DNA from 3 places in the Clostridium chromiireducens genome. Region 1 is predicted to be linked to each of the others. Evidence: riboswitches for the same ligand, from Rfam matches in the RefSeq annotation. Region 1 holds a riboswitch; each other region holds the start of a gene.
The links. A riboswitch is a leader RNA that binds a small molecule or an ion and turns the genes downstream of it on or off. The one in region 1 is predicted to bind cyclic di-GMP.
Positions count from the first base shown of each region.

Region 1 (8,608 bases):
AAAGTATAAGAATATCAATTCAATTTTCTTTTTAGTTCATACTAAAGATGAGGATGGCTACGACCAGAAAAGGTTAATTTTGTTAACACGAGAAAGCAAGGATAGTAAGTGGAAAGTAATTAATGAAGGCCTTTAAATACGGTTGTTACACTTAATTTATTGTCCGCATAATATTTATAAACTGTAAAGGAATGATTATTTATACATCATTTAAAATTGGAGCATTTTTGCAAGTTTTATTAGAATATCATAATATTTCGGCAGAAACAATTGCATTGATGTCTGGAGTTAGTGAAAAAGAAGTTAATGATTTAGTAGAAAATTCTAAATTAGTTTCTTTAGAAAGTAAATATAAAATATCTAAAACAGTGATGTCATTACGTTTTTTTCTTGAAAGAATTAGAACCATAAATTCCAATTTCGTACTATATAAGTGTAGACATTAAGTGAGATATCACTTAACTATCTACACTTATTTCTTTATTGCTCTATTATTTTTATTTTTTGTCATAAAATAATGTTTTGCTCCAAAAATTATTATTTTTTTATATCTTAAGCTTAAATGAAATTTAACGATAATTAAATAAAAGTGTAGAAAAATGTAATAAGAATAATAATTAAATAATTTTAGGGGGTATTTTTTTGAGACTGTTTGAAAATTTAAAGACTATACAAAAGTTAATATCTGCATTTATCTTAGTGTCTCTATTTATAGCTGTGGTTGGATTTATTGGAATTAATAATATGGAGGCAATCAATTCTAATGCAACTTCAATGCATGACTATAATCTTGAATCAATAAAGAAATTAACAACAATAAGGCAAAATACTAGTGATATACGATTTAATGTATTAAAAATTGATTCCCAAAGAAATTTGAATAACCAAAATGAGTCACTTGAAAATGAAATAAAGCAATTATATGATGAAACAAATGCAATAATATTAGATTATGAAAAATCAATATTATCTGATGAGGAAAAGCCAACATTTAATAAGCTTAAAGATGACTTAAATGAGTATAAAAGAGCATATGATTTGGTAATACAACGGGCAAATGAAAATAATTATACCGATGCCGATGCAAATTATACTAAATTAACGCCAATAAGGACGAAAATATATAATGAAATAGGTGAATTAATAAAGATAAACGTTAATCAAGCAGATAATTCATATCAAGAGAATAATTCAATGTATAAAAGCTCTTTATATAAAATAGTTGCAATAGTTTCTTTTGCTTTAATTATTGCAATCATTTTAGGAATTTCTATATCAATTTGGATTTCAAAGCAATTAAAGAAAGTATTAATTTTTGCTGAAGCTATTGGAAGTGGAGATTTAACTCAATCAATAATGATTGATACAAACGATGAAATTGGAAGTCTTGCTAAAGCACTGAACCAAGCTAGTCAAAACATAAAAAATTTAGTCGGTGAAATAATTAATAGTGCTAGTGATATAAGTTCAACTAGTGAGGAATTATCAGCAACTGCTGAAGAGGTTTCATCAAAAATGGAAGTAGTAAATGAATCAATAGAACAAATAGCTAGAGGGGTTCAAGATTTAAGCGCAACTACTGAAGAAGTAAGTGCTTCAACAGAGGAAATAAGTGCTAGTACTAATGAGCTTACAAATAGAGCGAATGAGGCAGAGGTATCAGTAGGTGAGATAAAAAAACGTGCACTAGACATAAAAACTAAAGCCTCAAAAAATATAGAAGAAGGTACTGTTATATATACAAAAAATCGTACTAATATTTTAACGGCTATAGAAGAGGCTAGGGTTGTAGAAGAGATAAAAGTTATGGCTGATTCTATTGGAACTATAGCAGAGCAGACTAATTTACTTGCATTAAATGCAGCCATTGAAGCAGCAAGAGCTGGGGAACAAGGAAAAGGGTTTGCTGTTGTTGCTGATGAAGTAAGAAAGCTTGCAGAACAATCTGCTGAGGCGGTTATGAATATTAAAGGGATGGTTACACAAGTACAAGTTGCAGTTGCTAAACTTTCACAAAGCGGGGAAGATGTACTTGAATTTATGGAGAATGATGTAAAACCAAACTATGAATTCCTTCATAACACAGGAATTCAGTATGAAAAGGATTCGGAATTTGTTAATAATATTACTGAAGAGATTTCGGTTTCTTCAAGGCAAATGAGTGAAGTAGTTGAGCAAATAAGTTTTGCTATACAGAATGTTTCAGCAACAGCAGAGGAGTCAGCAGCAAGTTCTGAAGAAATATCTAATAGTGTTAATGAAATAACTATTGCTATTAATGATGTTGCAAAATCTGCACAAGGTCAGGCGGATTTAGCACAAAGATTAACTGATATGGTACAGAAGTTTAAGGTGTAAAATATATTAATTATAAAAAAATTATAGAACATTTAGAAGAGTTAAGAAAGCCCTGAATGATGGTATATCCATTAAGATAATAACACTTTCAATATTGATATGCATAGCTATCAATATTGAAAGTGTTTTTTCTTAAAAGTATAAGGAAAAATAGAGATAATGTTTTCGCAGTTTAGCATAAGTTGGTTTGTTTCAAAATTGATGTTAATCATACATCAACATTTTCATTATCCATGTAATATTATTACTAAAATTATATTACCAAAGTTAAGCGATAATGTGGTAGAATTATATGATATTTATAAATACTGAGAAATTTGTAATATATTTTTTGTGAGTTTTTATATATAGATTATATTTAGACATTTTTATTTATTATTATGTATTATTTAATTTGCTAGTTGGATGTGATTGTTTTAAATATAAATTTATACAATACGGTGTATGGCGAGAATTAAATATAATTATAAAAAGGAGAAAAAAATTCCTTTTGTGGTAATGAGTTTTGACGGAAAACTATCATTTTTTAGTATTAAATTAAATATTTAGAGAATTTTATAAAAAATTGAGGTGACAGTACTATTTTAGTAATGATATAATAATTTTATAAAATATTCTAATTTTTATGCGGAGGATACAGAACGTGGCTAAAATAGATAAATTATTAGATACCGTTGATATAAGTAGTACATCTGATATACATATTACTTCTGAACAAGTTCCTAAGGTAAGAATAGATGGGGTATTAGTTAAGATACAAGAAGATATAATTTCTCATGAAGAAGTTGGAGAATATATTCAGGATTTAGCTCCTGATAAATTTAGCGAATTTTTAGAAGATGGAGAAATTGATTTTAAATATAATAGACCTGGAATGGGGAATTTCAGAGTCAATGCATATAAGTGTAAAGGAAGTTATGCAATATGTCTGAGAGTAATTAAAGAGGCTATACCTAAACTTAAAGATTTGGCAACCGCACAAGCACTAAAATCGTTTACTGAATTAAGTGATGGTTTGGTACTAGTTACAGGGCCAACGGGTTCAGGTAAAAGTACAACGCTTGCAGCTATGGTAAATGAAATAAATTTAACTAAGGATAAGCACATAATTACTCTTGAGGAGCCAATAGAATATATATACGAAAACCATAAGTCTATGGTAAATCAAAGAGAGATTGGACAAGATACTAAAAGTTATGCAATGGGTTTGAGAGCTGCACTTAGACAAGATCCAGATGTTATATTACTTGGAGAAATGAGAGATCCAGAAACTATTGAAATAGCATTAAGAGCAGCACAAACAGGTCACTTGGTTTTTTCTACATTACATAACTTGGGTGCTGCAAATAGTATATACAGAATTATTAATTCATTTGAGTCTAGTCATCAAAATGAAGTAAAGATTCAGCTATCGTCTTTATTGAGAGGTGTTGTATCACAAGTTCTGATTCCAAAAGCTTCAGGGCAAGGTAGAACAGCAGCAATGGAGATAATGGTATGTACTCCAGGTATAAAAAATCTAATTAGAGAAGGTAACTTTGAGCAAATAGATAGTTTTATACAAATGGGATCCAAATTTGGAATGCAGACAATGGATATGGACTTAAGAAATTTAGTTATGAGTAATATAATTACAAGACAAGAGTATGAAAAATGGATACAAACTAATAGATAGAAATTATATTATAAGGTTTTTCATACTTATGAGGAAATATATATTTGAATTGTAGACTATTAAGATGTTATGTGATAAAATTCAAATATATGTAATAGATGGTATGTTTTTGTATAAGGTATAATCAAAATTGAATAGAAATAGCATTTATATGTTATAGGGAACGATGATTCATATATTTATTTGGGCACTTTATATGTGATGAGTTAATAGTGCAACCGACCTTTATAGTTATAGTATCTTAGGTGGGTTTTTTTGCATACTTTTCAGAAGCAAAAATAACTGCCTGAAGTATAAGGAATTATTAAAAGGTTCTTAAAAATAACTTGAATTATATTACCTGAGAATTTAAAAGAAATATTTCTACAGAGGTATTGGAGAGAGTAAATTGGATTATGGATTAATAATTGTATTGGGATTAGTTATAGGAAGTTTTTTAAATGTATGTATACATAGAATTCCTAGGGAAGAATCGATAGCATTTCCCCCGTCACATTGTACCAGCTGTAAACACAAATTGAGTTATCTAGATTTGGTGCCTGTAATTAGTTATATATTTCTCAGGGGAAAATGTAGATATTGTGGTGAAAAGATTTCCATAAGATATCCGCTCATTGAGTGTCTTAATGGGATATTCTACTTATTAATATACTTGAAATTTGGCATAACTCTAATTACTATAAAATATTGTTTATTCGTATCGTTTCTAATAGTAATTTCCATGATAGATTTTGATACTCAATATGTGTTTACCAGCACTACAATTTTGAGTGGAATAGTTGGGATTGTATTTATATTAACGCAATATTTTATGCATGAAAATGGAGTCCTTAATTTAATTTTAGGAGGATTAATAGGCGGAGGAATTATAGGATTAATTGTATTTCTGACTAAAGGAATGGGAGAAGGAGATATTGAAATTGCTGTTGTTTGTGGGTTGTTTCTAGGTACAAAAGCAATTATGCTGGGATTATTTTTAGCCATAATCTTAGGAGGTATAATAGGAATAATAATTGTTTTATTAAAATTAAAAAAACTAAAAGAAAAGATGGCTTTTGGACCATTTATAGCAGTAGGGAGTATAATTTCTATGTTTTATAGTACAGAAATTTTAAGAATATATTTCGAATTATTAACATAAAGGTGTATATATATATTTATCTTTTACAATGTTTTTACTTGTATAATTTTCATGCTGAATTTACACTAATATTGAAGACACAATACTTATTTCATTTATAACAAATAAAAGGGGTTAAACATATAATGGCGACTGAAAAAAGAAGGTTAGGGAACATTCTTGTAAATGCGGGCAAAATTACGGGATATCAATTGCAAGATGCATTAAGGTCCCAAAAAGTGCTTGGTAAAAAGCTTGGAGAAATATTACTTGAAAGTAAAATTATAACTGAAGAAGATATAATTGAAGCTATAGAGCAGCAAACTGGAATAAAAAAAGTAGACTTAAATACAATAAATTTTGATAGAAAAGCAATAACTTTGATACCTCAGAATTTGTGTGAAAAATATATGTTAATTCCATTTGGTTTTGATAACAATAAGATTAAAGTTGCTCTTGCAGATCCATTAAATATTTTTGCCATTGATGATGTTGCAATATCTACTGGATTTGAGATAGAGTCATTTATATCTAAAAAAGATGATATTAAAAAATTTATAGGAATATATTATAGCAGTCAGCAAGTTAATAATGCAGCAATACAGCTGGCAAAAGAAAGCTTGAAAGCAGTTAAGCAGTCCCAAACTAGTTCGGCTGAAGATATAAATGAGGTTAATAGCGCACCTGCTGTTAAAATGGTTGATTATATGTTTAAGAATTCTGTAGAGTTAAAGGCATCAGATATTCATATAGAACCTTTTGAATATGAAATCAGAATTAGATATAGAATAGATGGAAAGTTAAAAACAATTAATACTCTCGGAATAGAAAGCTTAGGACCGTTAGTAACAAGAATAAAGATTATGGCTGGTTTAAACATAGCAGAAAAACGAATACCTCAGGATGGAAGAATAATGACAAATGTGGACGGGAAAGATATAGATTTAAGAGTATCTGTACTTCCAGTAGTTAACGGTGAAAAAATAGTTATAAGAATTCTTAATACTGGCGGTTCAGTATTAAGTAAGAATAGACTTGGAATGAGTGAGGACAATATTAAAAGATTAGATAGGATAATAGCTAATCCTCATGGAATAGTTTTAGTTACCGGACCTACAGGAAGCGGTAAATCTACTACTTTGTACTCAGTGCTTAAAGAATTGAACTCTAGTGATGTAAATATTATTACTGTAGAAGACCCGGTTGAATTTACTATGAATGGAGTTAATCAAGTAAATGTAAATGAAAAAGCTGGTTTGACTTTTGCAAGTGGTCTTAGAAGTATCTTGAGACAAGACCCGGATATAGTAATGGTAGGGGAAATAAGAGATGAGGAAACAGCAGAAATTGCGACTCGTGCCGCTATTACAGGACATTTGGTTTTAAGTACTCTTCATACTAATGATGCTCCTTCATCTATAGTAAGACTTGTTGATATGGGGATTAAGCCTTATTTAGTTTCAACGTCTGTTATGGGCGTGGTAGCGCAAAGACTAGTTAGAAGAATATGTGATAAATGCAAAGTGCCATATGAAGCAAATCTATATGAAAAAGAACTTTTAGGACAAGAAATAGACAAGCCACTCATTCTTTATAAAGGAAGTGGCTGTGGATATTGTAATGAAACAGGATATACAGGAAGAATTGGTATTTATGAAATTATGGAAATGACTAGAAAGCATAGGGAAGCTATAAATTCAGGTGGAAATTCTGATGTGATCAGAGATATTTCCATAGCTAATGGAATGAAGACATTGGAAAGCGAATGTAAAGAATTTGTTTTAAGAGGAATAACCACTATTGAAGAGCTTTCAACAATTGCAATGGTTAAAAAATAAACTTCTAGGAGGTGATTTTATATGGGAAAATTTAAATATAGAGTTATGAACTCAGATGGGGAGAAAATTGAGGGGCATTATGAAGCAAATTCGAAAGAAGAAGTTATGGATTTTGTTTCGGGTAACGGATATTATCCTTTAATGATAGAAGAGATATCAGAAAGTGCTAATATTGAACTTAAGTTTAATAGTAAAGTGAAACTTAAAGATATATCAATATTTTGTAGACAGTTTTATACTATGTTAAATGCAGGAGTTCCGATTTTAACCTGTCTAGAAATATTGTCAAATCAAATTGAAAATAAAAAACTAAGAGAAGCAACAGGAGATATAAACGAAGAAGTTGCAAAAGGTGGAGTTTTATCAGATGCAATGAGAAAGTATAAGGATGTATTTCCAGAACTTTTAATATCCTTAGTGGCTTCAGGTGAAGCAAGTGGTAACTTAGATTCAATAATGCTTAGAATGGCGACCCATTATGAAAAGGAAAATAAGGTTAATAATAAGGTTAAAAGTGCTATGGTTTATCCAATCGTACTTGGAATGGTGTCTATAGGAGCAATTGTATTTATATTAACATCTGTAATGCCTACTTTCACAGAAATATTCAAGGAAAGTGGAACAGTTCTGCCTTGGTCTACTAGATTTTTACTGGGACTTAGCGATATGATTGGGAATAATTGGATGTTTGTTATCATTTTAATAGGTGCATGTGGATTTGGATTAAATATTTTCCTTAAAACAGAAGAAGGGAAATTAACATCAAGTAAAGTTAAGTTAAAATTACCAGTACTTAAGAAACTTAATCAAATGATGATAGTATCGAGATTTACAAGAACACTATCTACACTTATAGCAAGTGGACTACCCTTGGTAGAAGCTTTAAAAATTGTTTCGGAGGTTACAGGAAATAAAGTTTCTGAGAAGGTATTGTTAAAAATAAGGGATAATGTAATGAGGGGAGAAAGTTTATATGTTTCAATGAGAGAAAGTGAGATTTTTCCTGCAATGCTCTATTCAATGATAAAAATAGGTGAAGAGACAGGTTCTTTAGATGATATATTAAATAAAACAGCAGATTTTTATGATGAAGAGCTTGAATCGATAATTCAAACTTCCGTAGCCCTTATAGAACCAATTTTAATAGTAGTAATGGGACTTGTAATTGGATTTATGATAGTATCCATAATGCTTCCATTATTTAATTCATACACTCAGATATAATAAAAATAGTAATTAGTGCGCTAGGCAAAAGCCAAAGGGCATTAAGATATAAAAATAAAAAATTAGGAGGTTTTATAATGATTAACTTATCAATCAGAAAAAAGAATGAATTGACTAAGAAAAAGAAGAAAGGATTTACGTTAATTGAATTAATTATCGTTATTGCAATTATTGCAATATTAGCAGCAATAGCTATACCTAGATTTGGAGCAATAAGAGAAAGTGGTAATGTAAAGTCAGATATAGCAACAGCTAAAAATATTCAAACGGCGGTATCAACTGCTATTTCAAATGGAGATATTACTTTAGATAGTAGTGGTGATAACAGTAGTTTTAGTCTTGCAACTATAATGGATGGCAATATACCAAAAGCAAAGGCTCAGGGGTTTGCTG
Region 1 covers NZ_QXDJ01000001.1:434,835-443,442, reverse strand. The annotation lists gene D2A34_RS01820 (hypothetical protein) at 1-136, shown strand, start outside; gene D2A34_RS01815 (HTH domain-containing protein) at 192-446, shown strand; gene D2A34_RS01810 (methyl-accepting chemotaxis protein) at 643-2,358, shown strand; gene D2A34_RS01805 (type IV pilus twitching motility protein PilT) at 3,002-4,033, shown strand; cyclic di-GMP riboswitch class II at 4,184-4,266, shown strand; gene D2A34_RS01800 (prepilin peptidase) at 4,422-5,174, shown strand; gene D2A34_RS01795 (GspE/PulE family protein) at 5,300-6,991, shown strand; gene D2A34_RS01790 (type II secretion system F family protein) at 7,013-8,215, shown strand; gene D2A34_RS27380 (prepilin-type N-terminal cleavage/methylation domain-containing protein) at 8,293-8,608, shown strand, end outside.

Region 2 (8,608 bases), on a different contig from region 1:
TGATAACTTCAAATATAAAGGTAAATGATGAGGCTATTGCTAGGTTATGGGATATATATTTTGAGCTGATGTAATGTTAAAAGAAGAATGTCACTATAAATTTTATAAAAAGTTTCTATGGTATGGGTTTAAATATATTTCGTTTAAAAAAGGGAGGGTATATATGGAGATAATTAATCAAGTAAAAGAAAGGCTATCTATTTTTAAAAATTTGTATGATGTTATAAGAATTGTTGATCCTTTAAAAAAACAAACAACCATCTTAAAAGATAATGAAATACAACAATTAAAAGGAACATGTTATGCCCTATGGAGAAAGGATACCTTTTGCGAAAATTGTATATCAATGAGAGCATATTTAAATAACGATACATTCGTAAAACTTGAATACGACCAAGAGAAAATTGTTTTAATAACTGCAACACCAGTGGAAATAGAAGGAAAAATATATATTATGGAAATATTAAAGGATATCACTAAAAACGGAAGTGCACTGCATAAATTAACTGAAAACTCTTACTGTGTAGAAGAGATGATTAGCTCTATAAACGAAAAGGTAGTTAAAGATGAATTAACAGGATTATATAATCGAAGGTATATAAATGAGAGGCTGCCTGCAGACGTTAAAAATAGCAAAGTTAGTAACATACCATTATCTGTTATCATGGCTGATATAGATTTCTTTAAAAATATAAATGATAAATATGGACATGTTATTGGAGATAAGATATTAACTGATTTCTCCAATTTAATACTTAACTCAATAAGAAACAACTCAGACTGGGTAGGTCGTTTTGGAGGAGAAGAATTCATAATTGTGTTAAATGGGACCGAGTCAAAGAATGCCTATTTAGTTGCGGAAAAGATAAGGAAATTAATTGAAGATAAAGTATTTACTTATGAAGATATTGAAATTAATATAACAGCAAGCTTTGGGGTATATAGTGTTAAAGATAACAATATAAGTATCTCAGATGTGTTATTAAATGTGGATAGAAATTTATATAAAGCCAAAGCTAGTGGTAGAAATAGAACAATCATAGATGAAGGAACATGTGAAGAGAGACTTGAGGGGATAAAACAAAAATCTATCAAGCTAGTTGAACTGAATAGACATATAAATGAGATAAGAGAACTTTTAAATGAAGCATGTTGCATGACTGCGACTGAAGAAACTATAAACGATAGATTACTTATTAGTCAATATTTAGATGAACTAATAGTTCAATACATGAAAGATTTAAATAATTTAAATTAGAGTTCATTGGTAAAGAAGAAAATAAAAGTAAACCTACATAAGGAGCGCAAAGAATTTTAGTATGAAAATAAAAAATAATGATTTAGATTATACAGAAATACTTGAAAAGTATAAGAAGGTAGTAGATGAAGTAAGTATTGCAGTTTGGGAGTGGAATATTAAGGAAGATAAGTTTTTTGCCTCAAATGAATGGGAAAAAATCACCGAATGTCATTTTAATAATTTGTTTGATTTTATCGGAAAAATAGTAATACATGAGGATAGAGAAAGAGCTATAAATGATTTGAACTTTTTTATTGAAGGAAAAATATCTTTTTATAGAAGCCAATTTAGAATTATAACTGAAAAGAATCAAGAGAAATGGATATTCTTCAAAGGAAATATGGTAAAAGACGAGAACGGAGAAGTAATAAGCCTATTTGGAGTGGCAAGTGATATTACTGAAGTAAAGAAGACTCAAAAGATATCTAGTGAAAGTGTATATTATGATTCTCTTACTAAACTTCCGAATAGAGTTTTATTTCTAATGGATATTAAAGATATTTTAGATAAGACCATCAAGCTTAATAAAGAAGGAGCAATAATTTTTATAGATTTAGATAATTTTAAAGCTATAAACGATACTTTAGGCCATGATTATGGGGATTTGATGCTAAAAGTTTTTTCACAACTATTAAGTATATGTGTTAAGGACTATGGTAGGGTGTATAGAGTTGGTGGAGATGAATTTATAGTTCTTATAGAAAAAATAAATTCCATAGAAAACTTAAAAAAGTTTTGTGATACATTATTAAACTATTGCAAAAAACCATTTGAACTTAATGAAAAACAGATATATGTGACAGCAAGTATAGGAATATCGCTTTTCCCACAAGATAGTGCTGATATGAATGATTTGATGAGATTTGCAGACTTAGCAATGTTTAAATCTAAAGAATATGGGAAAAATACATATACATTTTTTGAGGAAGCTTTAAGTAAAGCCTATTCACGAAGGATACTGATTGAAGTTGAATTAAAAGAATCAATTAAAAATGAAGAGCTATTCATTGTATATCAGCCACAAGTTGATGCTTTAGAAAATAGGATAGTCGCATTTGAAGCTTTGCTAAGATGGAACAGCAAAAAACTGGGATTTGTATCCCCTGCGGAATTCATACCTATAGCAGAGGAAAGCGGGATAATAGTAGATATAGGTGAATGGGTATTAGATAAAGTCTGTAAAAAGATTCGTGAATTTAAGGATAAAAAATATGAATTTAACAATATAGCAGTCAATGTTTCTCCTATTCAGATTAAAGAGACGAATTTTAAGGATAAGATAATAAAAGTTTGTAAAGAAAATGAGATACCTTTAAATTTGCTTGAAATAGAAATAACAGAAAGCACTTTGATTAAATTAAATAATCAAAAAATTGCTGACTTACATGAGCTTATCAATAAAGATATAAATATCTCTATTGATGATTTCGGGACAGGTTATTCCTCTTTAAGTTATCTAACAGTTTTACCTATAAATACTCTTAAAATAGACAAATCTTTTATAGATAACATTGAAAGCGAAAAAAATAGAGCTGTAATAGAATGTATTTTAAATCTATCTAAAAGCTTAAAATATAAGGTCATAGCTGAGGGAGTTGAATTAAGGGAACAACTTCAAGTGCTAATGAATTTGGGATGTAATGTAATTCAAGGGTACTATTTTAGTAAACCAGTTTGTGAAGATGAACTTGAAGAAATGATGAAAATCAATAAAAGCATATCAAATTAATTGTACACTTGAGGATAAACGTGTCCTTATAACAATACAATGTTAAGTTCCGATCTGCTACATTGATGCATTTAAAGCTTGGGGGTAAAAGGGATGAATGGTGAAATAAAAAAAAATTATGATGATTTACAAATATATCAAACTGCATTACTTAATGCAAATGATATTATAATTCTTTTTTCAAGTGAGGGAAAGATTTTAAAGGTTAATTTGAAAGCTATAAATTCTTATGGATATGAAGAAGATGAATTGCTTTCCATGAATATATTTGAACTAAGAAATAAAGAAAAACTTGATATAGCAAATACACAGTTTGAAAAAGCTAAATTAGGTGAAATTGAGTTTGAGACTATTCACTATAGAAAAGATGGTTCAAACTTTCCGGTTGAAGTTAAATCAATAGGTGTAGAGATTAATAAGGGCATATTTGTTTTAAGTATAATAAGAGATATAACCAACAGAGTAAAAAATGAAGAAGAGATTAGAAAATTAGCTTCCTTAGTTGAAAATACAGATGATGCAATCATAGGAAAAGATTTAGAAGGTGTTATAACAAGTTGGAATCTAGGTGCAGAAAAAATATATGGGTATAAAAGAGAGGAAGTATTAGGTAAACATATATCAGTAATAATTCCTGAAGATAAAATTAATGATTTTTGTGAAATAATGAAAAAAATTAAAAATGGAGAAAAAATTAAAGGATTTGAATCTAAGAGAAAAAAGAAAAATGGTGAATTAATAGATGTTTCCATTACAGTTTCACCCATCTATAATTTAGCTGGAAAATTAATTGGAGCTTCTAATATTACAAGAGATGTAACAGAAAATAAAAAAGTAGAAGAAGAACTGAGAGAGAAATATGAGGAGATATCATCTTTATATGAGGAACTTATTGCAATTGAAGAGGAGCTAAGGTCTAACTATCAGGTGTTAGAGGAAGCGAAGGGAGAGGCAGATAAGGCAAACCAAGCTAAAAGTGAATTTTTGGCTAATATCAGCCATGAAATTAGAACTCCTATGAATGGAATAATTGGAGTAATTGATTTACTTAAGGTAACTAAGCTCAATAAAAATCAGAAAGAATATTTAGAGATGCTTAGTTATTCATCTAGAGTACTATTAGGAATTTTAAATACCATATTAGATATTTCAAAAATAGAAGCTGGTAAATTTGAACTTGCTGTAAAACCATTCGATATAAAAAGGACTTTAAATAGAATTACTAAAGAATTATCTTTAGCTTGTAATAACAAAAATTTAGAAGCTTCTTATTACATAGACCCATATATAAATTATAATTTGATAGGAGATGAGATTAGATTAAATCAAGTTTTAATAAATCTTGTTAATAATGCTATTAAATTTACTAAAAGTGGGCAAATTGTTTTTAAGGTCAAAAAAATAGAGAGCACTAATAACAAGTTAATTTTGGAATTTTCAGTACAAGATACCGGTATTGGGATAAAAGAAGAGTTTAAAAATGATATCTTTAAAAGATTTGTTCAGCAGGATATGACTTCTACCAAAAAGTATGATGGTACAGGATTAGGACTTGCCATTTCAAGAGATATTGCAAAGTTAATGAAGGGTGATATATGGTTTGATAGTGTTGAAAATAAGGGAAGTACTTTCTATTTTACAGCTGAATTCTTAATGGATTATACAAAAAATTATAAAGAGACAAGTTGTGATTTACAAGATAATAAAATAATTATTAACAAGACTAAAAAAATATTAATTGTTGAAGATAATGAGATAAATATGAAGATAGTTTGTGCAATGGTAGAAAAATTAGGATATGAATTTGAAGGTGCATATGATGGTAGAGAAGCTTTAGAGAAATTAAAAGATAATTCATTTGATTTAATCCTTATGGATATACAAATGCCAGAATTAAATGGATATGATGCAACTAAAATAATTAGGGCAAATGAGATAAAAACAATGGTGCATATTTATATTATTGCTATGACAGCTTATTCTATGAATGGAGATAAGGAAAGATGTATCGAAATAGGAATGGACGATTATATATCTAAACCATTTGATATTGATACGCTAAAAAATACAATATTAAAATATATATAATATTAGCAATCGATGAAAATAAGAAATTACTCATGCGAAATGCTAGAGAGTTACAGGAGGTGTTATAATGACTAAACATCATCTTTTATGGTTAGAAAACTATTTGAAAGAAACATATCAGACATCAATACTAGAGAATTTTCTTAATCTTCAAATTGATGAAATTTCGGAGGGAAAGGTTAAATATAAAACAAAAATTATTGATAAATATTGTAATATATATGGTTATGTACATGGGGGCACATTGGCTTCAATTGCAGACGTGGTAATGGGAGTTTCATGTGTAACTTTAGGAAAACGTATAGTAACTACAGATTTGAGTATAAGTTATATAAAAAATGTACGTGAAGGAAATATAATTACAGCTGTTGGAGAAGTGATTAGTGATGGAAATAATATAATGAGAGCTGTATGCAAAATTTTTGATGAGAGCCAGGAGCTGCTTGTTCAAGCACAAGCTTCTTATTTTGTTATTGGAAGCTTTGATAATATTGATTATCCAAAGTCAAAATAATTACTCATACTGAGTTGCAGGTTTTACACTTATTACTTCATATTTAGATTAATTTAAATATTTTTGATTTCATTCAATGGTTATAATTGCTTTTATAGTTTGGAATTGTGGTATGAAAAACTATAAAAGCACATTCAAAAGATGTATTAATAAGTTTTAAAACACATAATACTTCAGAGGATTTGGAGAACCAAGTGAAATGGACGAAAATTTTTGTGGCTCTGAATGAAGAAAACGTTTATAGTTGACAAATAAATGACATAAATTAATGTTAATATATTTATTATAGGAGTAATCGTTATCAGTTATTTGCCCCAAAAGATTAATCTTTTGAATGTTATAATGATATTGTTTACAAATTTAAGAAAAAATTAATTAATTCATCAGAAAAATCATAAGAAATTAATAATATTATATAGGTAAAGGGGGGATGACTTAATGGGAAATATAATGAAAATAAACATGTATGCAGAAGTGAAAAGAAAAAAAGACGCAAAGATTGAGCTTAAAACTATCGAAAAAGTTATCTTAGAATATAACATCTGGATAAAGAAAGATAACAGAGAGGATAAAATGGAGAATTATGAAAGATTCATACAAGCGTAGTTACTTTTAAAGGTAGATTAAGTAGAGATACTTTATTTACCTTATTTTTTTGACTTGAATAATTATTCTTAGTGAGATATAAATTAATATAAAATTTACGATATAATACCAAAAATTGAAGTTTTATAGAAAATATGGTATTATATTAAATACAATTACTTAAATGGGAATATGAAATTGAGGAGGGAATTTAATGATTAATAGAGCAGAATTGAAAAGACATGCTAGGAATCAGCTAAAAGGAAGATGGGGAATAGCTATTGGTGCAATTATAGCTGTGTTTTTAATACAAATGTTATTTAATTTTATTACAAGGATTTTTGAGGATAATAATAATGCATTAGCTATCGTTTTAGCTATAATATCAATGATAGTTAGTACTGTAATGAGTATTGGGATGTGTAGATTTTCATTAAATTATGCTTATGAGGATAGAGATCCAGAATTCGCAGATATATTTTCAGGATTTAGAGTTATATTAAAAGCAATAGGATTATTTTTTTTGTTAGGAATAATAATATTGATCGGGACTATTTTATTAATAATACCGGGTATTATATTTAGTTATATGTTTTCACAATCTTATTATATATTAGCTGATGATAATAGTAAGTCTGTTATTCAATGTCTAAAAGAAAGTGCTGGAATGATGAAAGGATATAAATTCAAATATTTTGTGCTTTTACTTAGTTTTTTAGGGTGGATAATATTAGGGATTATTACATTAGGTATAGGTTTATTATGGGTGGTTCCATACATGAATGTAACAACGGCATCTTTTTATTTAACTGTTAAGAATAACTACTACCAATCTAATAGTTGGTTAAATGAATAAAATTGTATTATTTATTGAGTAAAAGATTACAAGTAATAATAATTATTGATTATAATTATTATTAATGATAAAATTACATTAATATGTATTATATTACAATTGGAAGCTGTGAAGAATTCGTTTATTTGGGCATATTAAGAATTTGGAGCTAGTTGTGCAACCGGCCAATTAAAACTGATTAACAAAATGATTAGTTTTAGTTGGCTTTTTATATTTGTAAAAGAACGTTTATAAAAAAATGTATGAATGATAAAAAATTACTAGAATAGGAGGAGTATACATGGATATTTTTGTGGCAAGGCAACCTATATTTAATTGTAGTAATGAAGTGGTTGCATATGAGCTTTTATTTAGAAATGGGCAGAATAATTTTTATGATAATACCAATGGGGATGAGGCAACACGAAATGTTATAGCGAATTCATTTTATGCTTTCGATTTTAAGAGTGTAACTGACAATAGGAAGGCATTTATAAATTTTACTGAAGAATTAATAAAAGAAGAAATAGCAACCATACTTCCAAGTGATTATGTTGTGATTGAAATTTTAGAAAATATAGAGCCGACTGATGAGGTTATAAACGCATGCAAAAAGCTTAAGAATAAAGGATTTACACTAGCCTTAGATGATTTCGTATTTGATAAAAAATATATGAAACTAATAGAAATGGCTGATATTATAAAAATAGATTTTAAAATTACAAAGGGATATGAAAGAAAGAAGATATTGGAATTAAAAAAGGTAAATAATAAGATAAAGTTTTTGGCTGAAAAAGTTGAAAATAAAGAAGAGTATGATGAAGCTTTAGGGTTAGGATACTCGTACTTTCAAGGATATTATTTTAGTAAGCCGATAGTGTTATCAACAAAAGATATTCCGACTAACAAAGATACAGCATTGAAGATTTTAAAGTTAATAAATAAAGAAGACTTTGAGTTTAATCATTTAGAAGATTTAATAATGAAAGACGTAGGGATATCTTATAAACTTATTAAATTGATTAATTCATCAGCTTTTTTTATGAAAAATAAAGTGACTTCTATAAAATATGCTATATCATTATTAGGAAGAAAAGAAATTGTAAAATGGTTATATGTAGTTTTATTAAATGATTTAAAGGAAAACAATACTAACGAATTATTAAAAGTTTCCCTTCAAAGAGCAAAAATGTGTGAAGCTATAAGCAATATGAGTGGGTATAATGAAAGAAGTTATTCGGCATATATGGTTGGTTTATTCTCAGTTATGGATGCAATTTTAGGCTGTCCAATTGAAGTCATTCTAAAGGAATTATTTCTATCTGATGAGATCAAAGAAGGTCTAATTGAAGAGGCAAACTCGTTAAATAAAATACTAAAGCTAGCTATTTATTATGAGAGGGGTCAATGGGAAAAGGTTACAATTTGCGCAGAAGAGATGCAAATTGATATAAACAAACTTGCGGGTGCATATTTAGAATCAGTAAAATGGACAGATGAAACATTACGTACATAGTATTATTAATTTATTTAATTCATAAAAAAATAATTTTATAC
Region 2 covers NZ_QXDJ01000002.1:1,276,447-1,285,054, forward strand. The annotation lists gene D2A34_RS11140 (TetR/AcrR family transcriptional regulator) at 1-74, shown strand, start outside; gene D2A34_RS11145 (GGDEF domain-containing protein) at 164-1,258, shown strand; gene D2A34_RS11150 (sensor domain-containing protein) at 1,320-3,029, shown strand; gene D2A34_RS11155 (PAS domain S-box protein) at 3,123-5,117, shown strand; gene D2A34_RS11160 (PaaI family thioesterase) at 5,185-5,631, shown strand; gene D2A34_RS26680 (hypothetical protein) at 6,070-6,237, shown strand; gene D2A34_RS11165 (DUF975 family protein) at 6,431-7,072, shown strand; cyclic di-GMP riboswitch class II at 7,165-7,247, shown strand; gene D2A34_RS11170 (EAL and HDOD domain-containing protein) at 7,353-8,567, shown strand.
Region 2: it holds a riboswitch for cyclic di-GMP, as region 1 does, so the genes downstream of both, D2A34_RS11170 (EAL and HDOD domain-containing protein) here and D2A34_RS01800 (prepilin peptidase) in region 1, are expected to answer to the same signal.

Region 3 (8,608 bases), on a different contig from region 1:
TTCTTAATTGTTTCTTCAAATTTTCTAATAATATCTATTAACATATTATTATTTGCTACATAAAGGTTAATCCTATCTGCAACTTCAAACCCTTTATCTTTTCTCATGTTCTGAATCTTTGAAATAATTTCTCTTACATGCCCTTCTTCTTGAAGTTCTGGTGTTACTGTTGTATCTAAAACAACTCCTAGTTCACCTTCCCCTGCAAATGCATAACCTTCTAATCCCTGCATAGTAACTAAAAGATTTTCGTTTGTAAGAACTATTTCTATATCATTGACAACTATAGTTTCGCTTCCACCATTTTGAATCTTTTGAGCTAATTCCATTTGATTCTTTTCTGAAATTGCCTTTCTGATTTGAGGAATTAATTTACCGTACATTTTACCTATAACAGGTAGGTTAGGTTTAATTTCGAAGTTAACATATTTAGAAAGGTCAGCTCCTAATTCAACCATCTTGATATTTAATTCTTCTTTTACTATATCTCCATAATATTCTGGAAGTGATTTTGTTGAAATAAGCAGCTCTGAAAGCGGCTGTCTATTTTTAATGTTAGCAGCATTTCTAGCACTTCTTCCAAGCTTAACTAATGTGTAAGCTAAATCCATTTCCTTTTCTAATTCTTCATTTATAGCTTCTTTATTCACTTCTGGCCATGTGCATAAGTGAATACTTTCTGGAGCATTCTTATCAAGATTTAAAACTAAATTTTGATAAATCTCTTCTGTCATAAATGGTACAAATGGCGATGCTACCTTAACTAGGTTAACTAACACTTTATATAATGTTACATAAGCACCAATTTTATCATCTGTTAATTCTTGTGTCCAGTATCTAGATCTGTTTCTTCTTACATACCAGTTTGATAATTCATCTGTAAAGTCTTCAATAGCTAAAGCTGCTTGAGTAATCTTATAAGTGTTTAATCCATCATCAACTGTTTCAATTAATGTGTTTAGCTTAGATATAATCCATTTATCCATCACGTTGTCTGAAACAAAATCAGCATAATTAGTTGGATCAAAATTATCTATTTCAGCATATAAAACATAGAATGAATATACGTTCCATAAAGTACCTAAGAACTTTCTTTGAGTTTCTGCAACATCATCAACTGAGAATCTTGTTGGAAGCCATGGAGCACTTGCAGTATAGAAATGCCATCTTGTAGCATCTGCACCTTGACTGTTTAACACTTCAAATGGATCAACAACATTTCCTTTAGACTTAGACATCTTAAGTCCCTTTTTATCTAATACGTGACCTAATACTATACAGTTTTCAAATGGATTTGTATCAAATAAACATGTTGATAAAGCCATTAATGTATAGAACCATCCTCTTGTTTGGTCAACAGCTTCTGATATAAATTGAGCTGGAAAATTCTTTTCAAATTTTTCTTTATTTTCAAATGGATAGTGCCATTGTGCAAAAGGCATTGACCCTGAATCAAACCAACAGTCAATTACTTCATTAGTTCTACTCATTTCCTTTCCGCATTCAGAACATTTTAACTTGATTCCATCTACATAAGGTTTGTGTAATTCTATTCCCTTGCAATCTGTAGTTGCCTTTTCTTCTAATTCAGCTCTGCTTCCTATACAATCTCTGTGACCACATTCACATTGCCATATTGGAAGTGGTGTACCCCAGTATCTATCTCTTGAAATACCCCAGTCAATAACATTTTCAAGGAACTTACCAAATCTTCCTGTTCTAATGTTATCAGGATACCAATTTACTTTATTATTATTTTCAAGTAATTTATCTCTCATTTGAGTCATTGCAACAAACCAACTATCTTTTGGATAGTATAAAAGAGGTGTGTCACATCTCCAGCAATGAGGATATGAGTGAAGATGTTTGTGCTTATTAAATAATTTATTATTTTCTTCTAAGTAATTACAGATACTTTCATCGCACTTCTTAACAAATTTTCCTGCCCATGGAGTTACTTCTTCAACAAAGTTACCACTTGCATCTACTAAGTTTACAAATGTAATACCATTTTGCTTTGCAACAAGACTATCGTCTTCACCATAAGCTGGTGCAATGTGTACTATACCAGTACCATCTGAAAGTGTTACATAATCTCCATGAATTACTACAAATGCTTTACCTTCAACCTTAGCAAAAGGTAATAATTGTTCATATTCAGTACCTAGTAATTCTTCACCTTTATATTCTTTGATTACTTCATGTTCTGTATCTCCAAGAACAGTTCCAATTAAGTCCTTAGCTAATACATAAACTTCCTCACCAACTTTAACATCAGCATATGTGTATGCTTTATTTATACATAATGCTAAGTTAGATGGTAATGTCCAAGGAGTTGTTGTCCAAGCAAGAATGTACTTGTTTTCTTCTCCTTTAACTTTAAACTTTGCAGTTGCAGTTAAATCTTTAACATCTTTATACCCTTGAGCAACTTCATGAGATGATAAAGCCGTTCCACATCTTGGACAGTAAGGCATTACCTTATGACCTTTATATAATAAACCTTTATCCCATAACTTCTTTAATGCCCACCATTCTGATTCTATATAATCATCATGATAAGTTACATATGGATCTTCCATATCAACCCAGAATCCTATTTGATGTGACATCTCTTCCCATAAACTAACATATGAAAATACACTATCTTTACATTCTTTAATGAAATTTTCTACACCGAAATCTTCAATTTGCTCTTTTCCTGAAATTCCAAGCTTCTTTTCTATTTCAAGTTCAACTGGAAGACCATGAGTATCCCATCCTGCTTTTCTTAGAACTCTATGTCCCTTCATAACTTTATATCTTGGAATAATATCTTTCATAACTCTAGTTAAAATATGACCAACGTGAGGTCTTCCATTTGCTGTTGGAGGTCCATCATAGAAAGTAAAATATTCTCCATCCTGATTTGAATCAAAGCTTTTTTTGATAATATCTCTTTCTTTCCAAAGCTTTGCTATGTCTTTTTCCATGTTGACGGTACCTTTTGACGAATCTACCTTATTGTACATTAAAAATTCCCCTTTCATTCTGAGTAAACTATATATTTTCCTCAATAATTTTTCAAAATTTATATATTTTTCTAAACGTAAAAAAACTCCATCCTACAGGACGAAGTTGAATTCGCAAACCACCTAAGGCAAAACATCTAAAAAATAATATTAAATGCTTTATTTCAAGTACATACATACTCTATCCTTTAACGCAGGCTGTTACGTGATAACTTATTGGGCATTAATGCTTTTCAGTCTCCAACTCCTAGGTGATTTTCTCCGAGATTTATTATAGCTTTGCACCATACAGCTACTCTCTAAAAATAATATCTAAGGTACTTTTCCTAATCATAGTCTTTTATTGTAATATTATATATTAATGATTTTTAAATGTCAATTAATAGTATCTTGTAAGATAAAGTTCTATTAATATTAATACACTTATTTATTTACCTATAGTTTACCTAAATGTTATATTGTATTCATTAACATCAAATATAACAGAGAAAAGGTAACCATGATGTTTTTTCAATAATTGTGGACAAATAATAGATTATGATATTGGCACATGCATACCTTGCAATAAGGTTTATAATTGTATATATTGATCCATAAATTTATTATAAAGTACTAATATATACTTTTAATATAAAATAAAAAAGCTATTTCTACGTAGGTGTAGTAATTCCTACTTAGAAATAGCTTTTTATATTATTATATATTTAATCAAAAGAGAATTCTAATTCATCATTATTATACTCACTTAACTCTTCAATTTTAGGGTTATTTTCCTTACCAACATTCTCATCAATATTTATAATGATTCCCCTGTCCCTGCTCCTTGATAATTTTCTTTTAGATTTATCATCTAACGCCATTTTAACTAACTTAATTGACTCAGTAGGTGTGTCACATCCACCTAGAACAACTATATTGAAATCATTGTTATAGGTAATATATGTGCTTTTATAAACTTCAAAGCATTTTGATACTTCATTTGGATCGTATCCGTCTATTTTTAAATTTATCCCTAAATAATCACAATCATATGTGTCAGGTTGAGCAAATACACTGTTTTTTATAGCCAGATCTATTGCCGTCTTTTCATCCTTTAAACCATCATAAAGCTTTAAAACAATACCAGATCCTTCAGCAGTATTTATTCTAAACGAATCCTTTTTATCAATATTTCCATCAATATGAATTCCCATTAGATTGTATGCTAAATCTAAGCTTTCAATCACTTCATTGTTTATTTCTTTATAAGTATTTCTTTTATTATTATCAACAAACTTAATATCACTAATTGAATCAATTACACCATTAATGTCATTCCAACATTCTATTGTATTCTTAAATGATAGTTGATCTTCTGTCAGGCTTGGAAGAATTGCTACTACATTAATTTTTGTAGTTGGAATAGCAGCTGAAGCTATCTGTATGAACGTCTTGATTGCGCCAGATCCCGTCCCCCCTGCCATGCTTGTAAAAACAACCATAACTTCTGTTTGAGGATACTTTCTTAATAAAGTTCCTATTGCATTTGCATTATCTTTTATCATCTCTTTTGATTTATTTCTATCTCTGCCAGATCCATCTGTCCCTGGATATAAATAAACGTTTTTATCTATATTTGCATTTTTTAATGGTTTAATATCAAATAAACTACTATTAAAAAATAATCCATTATAATTCTTATTTCTACCTAACAGACCATCAACAATGTTACCAGCACCTTGTCCTAATGCAACTAATAATATTTTGCTCTTTTCCATAATAATCCCCCTATTTAATCAATATATATCGGATTTTTTACTATTCTAAAAGATTTTTTGATTTTTTGATTTTTATATGCCTGTATTTATTGTATAATAGTTATTAGAAATATTTTATTACATTACAATTTTATACTATATTTATTAATATTTAAAGGATATTTAATATAAATAAGTAATTTAAGGTTAAAATAAGTAATATAATCGAATAAGGTAAAAACACTTTATAATCTGTCGATAATATTAATGAATGTACAATTTTAATATTACTTATTACATATTACTAACTTTATATTATAAAGTTAACTTTACATACTAAAATATATTTATTTTCGAAAGTTATTTCTTGAGTTTCATGGAAATTAGAAAATATTTATAGATAAGATGTTTTAATTATTCTATAATTAAAACATAAACAAGCTCTTTTAAAATATAATTTTTTATAACTATAAATGATACTAGCACACTTATTGAAAAGTAGGGTCGCAAAGCCATGAGTCTAAGGAAAATTTAATTTTCTATGATTGTCAGGTTGCCAAAATATAATTATAATAAGATGTTTTTTTACTTTTGTTATATTTAGGTGACTATTATTATATAGTCACCTTTATTTTTTGAAAACTTATTGAACGCAACTAATCTTATAGTTAATTGCCTACAATATTCTCAAATACTCTATTTCAAAAAACTATTTGTATTTAAAAATAATTTATATAAATTTTCTCTTATACTTTTACTTTCCAATATACATCAGAATAACTTAACTGCGATAATTAATACTTTACTTTAACCTAAAAGAGGGGGTTTAAAATATTATGGATTATGAAGATAAATATATGCATATTCCTGATAAGTTAACTGTAAAAAACATAAAAAGGGGGGATATATTACATTATTCAATTAATCAAGTAGCCAGTTTATTAGGGGAAGAAGATAGTAGTATACGGTATTATACTAATGTTTTTGATAACATTCTAAAAATTGAAATTTTAAATAAAGAGTTTAGATATACCAATAGTGATATAGATAAACTTGAGTTTTTAATTAACTTGAAAAATAAAGGAATGACTGTTAAGGAGATTCAAAAATACTGTGAATCACTACCATTGAACCTGGAAGAATTAGTTGAAGTTAAAGAAAGTAATTCCTTATCTGTTAAAGAAATAATATCAACGATAATTGATCTTGAAAATAAAGAGATTAGTAGTTTAAAGGAAACTTTATCAAACAAGATTAAAGAAGATAATGAATTACGCATTAAAAAAATTGTTGACCTCGCATCGGAACAAAATGATCAATTAAAACTATTTAAGGAAGATATGTTAAAAGAAATAAAAGAATACATTGACTATAAATTTGAGAAAGCTTATGAAGAAAAAAATAACCTATATAATGAGCTATCTCTAAAAATAGATAATTTAATTTCAGAGAAACTTTCCTTAGAAGATATTCTAAAATTACAATTTGATAAGTTTAATGAAGCTTCTAATTCTAGGGATATAAATTTAATTGATGAAATTAGAAGATTCAAAAATGTTATAGAGCGCGCTTATTATGTCCAACAGGAAATGGATACTACTAAAGAGAAATTAAGTTTTATGGGTAGGCTGTTTGGGCTTAGATAATTTATTAATAAAATAAGAACAAGTTAAAATCATTATTCTAACTTGTTCTTATTTTGTTATATTCTTACTTTATTATCTTTGGGATTATTAAAATAAACTCTGATCCACTACCATACTCTGAGTTAACTTTCAGTTTTATCCCAAAATTTTTCGAAATTGATTTCAATAAACTTAATCCAATTCCAGTACCACCAATATTTTCTCCTCTAACAGCTTCACTTCTATAAAATCTATCAAATATACGAGATTGTTCTTCTTCCTTAATTCCTATTCCATTATCTTTTACCGATATCTTAACATATTTGTTCATATCCTCTACACTTAATATTATCTCACCATTTTCATTAGTATATTTAAATGCATTTTCAATTAAAATTACTATTGATCTTTTTACCTTATCATAATCCCATTGAACAGATATATTTTCTTCTAATCCATTTACTTTAAAGGTCTTTTCCTTAATCTCCGCTAAATCCAAATAAAATTCACTTAAATCATCAATAAAATCATTTAGTTTAAAACTCGTGATATTAACAGCTAAATCTAAATCTTCTTTTGACAATAGTAATAAATCACTGTTTAGTTTTTCTAGTCCTCTTACCTCCGTCATCATCTTAGAAATATGTTCAAAGTGATTATCTATAGTATCTCCCCATGAATGAGCTAATAGTTCCAGTTTTCCTTTAATTACAGCCAATGGAGTTCTCATTTCATGAGATGCATCTTGAACGAAATAAACCTGTTTCTCATAAGCTTCCCTAATTGGCTTTATTACTTTAGAAGCTAGATATGCTGAAAGTAATGTTGCTAGTATAATAAGTATAATTAAACTTGCTATAATAGAATTTCTTAATCTGCTTAATGAACGTTCTTCAGCATCAATATTAGCAAGAACTTGTATTTTATATTCGCCATTATTAACTACTATACCCCTGAAACTATACCCACCACTTGTAATTGTAACTATCTCATCCTCTGCACTTAATGGAATCACTGGTAAATTCTCTTCACTAAAGTATAAATTTTTACTCATGGCTTCAAAAGTATTATTTTTATATATAATAACAATTAAATTGGGAGGGATATGTGCTGGTTTTCCATCTAATCTTCCACTAAAACCTTCAGGTTTATTTTGTTGTTGCAATGATTTATCCTTAAATTTATCGCCTAATCCATTTTCTCTTGTAATAACATCATTTTTGTTTAGACCCTGTTCATAACTAAAATCCGATTCCTGTTGAAGAAAGAATTTTTTTTGTTCTATAAGTTGGTGATCTATATTATCTAAAACCGTTGATGAGTATAATATTTGAGTTATTATTGCAAATACAATTAAGCATGTAAATACTACAATTGTACTTGTAGCTATAATTTTTTTCTTTGTTGATAAAAATATATCCTTTTTCATGTTTTAATCCTCTATACTTTCGTCTAGTAAATATCCCATCCCTCTCTTAGTTATAAGATACTTACCATACCCGAATGCGGATAGTTGTTTTCTTAACCTACTTATATAGACCTCGATAATTTCAGTTGCTGCATCACTATTGTATCCACACACATTATCAAATATTTGTTCCTTAAATAATAATACACCTTTATTTATTACCATATACTCAATAAGTCTGTATAATTTCTCATTTAATTCTAGCTCTTTGTTATTTATAAACACTTTTTTTACCTTCATATCTATTTCCATGTTCTTAAATTCAAGGATATTAGGCTTTTTAACTTTTCCCATGCTTTTTAAAATTGAATTAATACGAGCTTTTAATTCTTCCATAAAGAACGGCTTAGTTAGATAATCATTAGCCCCCAAATTAAAAGCCTTAAGTTTATCTCCAAGCTCTTCCTTAGCTGTTAATATGATCACTCCAGTATTTAAACAATTTTTAGAGATGTGCTTTAAAACACCCATTCCACTTACTTCTGGTAACATAAGATCTAAAATTACAATATCATAATCATATGCTCCCAGATATTCAATTGCATCTGAGCCATTATAAACAGCCTGAATTTCTACCTCTCCTTTAAAATATTCCTCTATATTTTTACTTATTTCTATGTTATCTTCAACGAGCAACACATTTACCATTATCATCACCTCTAGTTTAATAATCATATATCAGTTAGTAGATGAACTAACTTCTCCATTATCCTCTAATTTTATTTCAATTATATAATAATTTTCTTAATAATAGCTTAATCTCCTCAT
Region 3 covers NZ_QXDJ01000010.1:44,476-53,083, reverse strand. The annotation lists gene ileS (isoleucine--tRNA ligase) at 1-3,011, opposite strand, end outside; gene D2A34_RS25165 (FtsZ/tubulin family protein) at 3,716-4,768, opposite strand; cyclic di-GMP riboswitch class I at 5,219-5,308, shown strand; gene D2A34_RS25160 (helix-turn-helix domain-containing protein) at 5,584-6,393, shown strand; gene D2A34_RS25155 (sensor histidine kinase) at 6,458-7,801, opposite strand; gene D2A34_RS25150 (response regulator transcription factor) at 7,805-8,488, opposite strand.
Region 3: it holds a riboswitch for cyclic di-GMP, as region 1 does, so the genes downstream of both, D2A34_RS25160 (helix-turn-helix domain-containing protein) here and D2A34_RS01800 (prepilin peptidase) in region 1, are expected to answer to the same signal.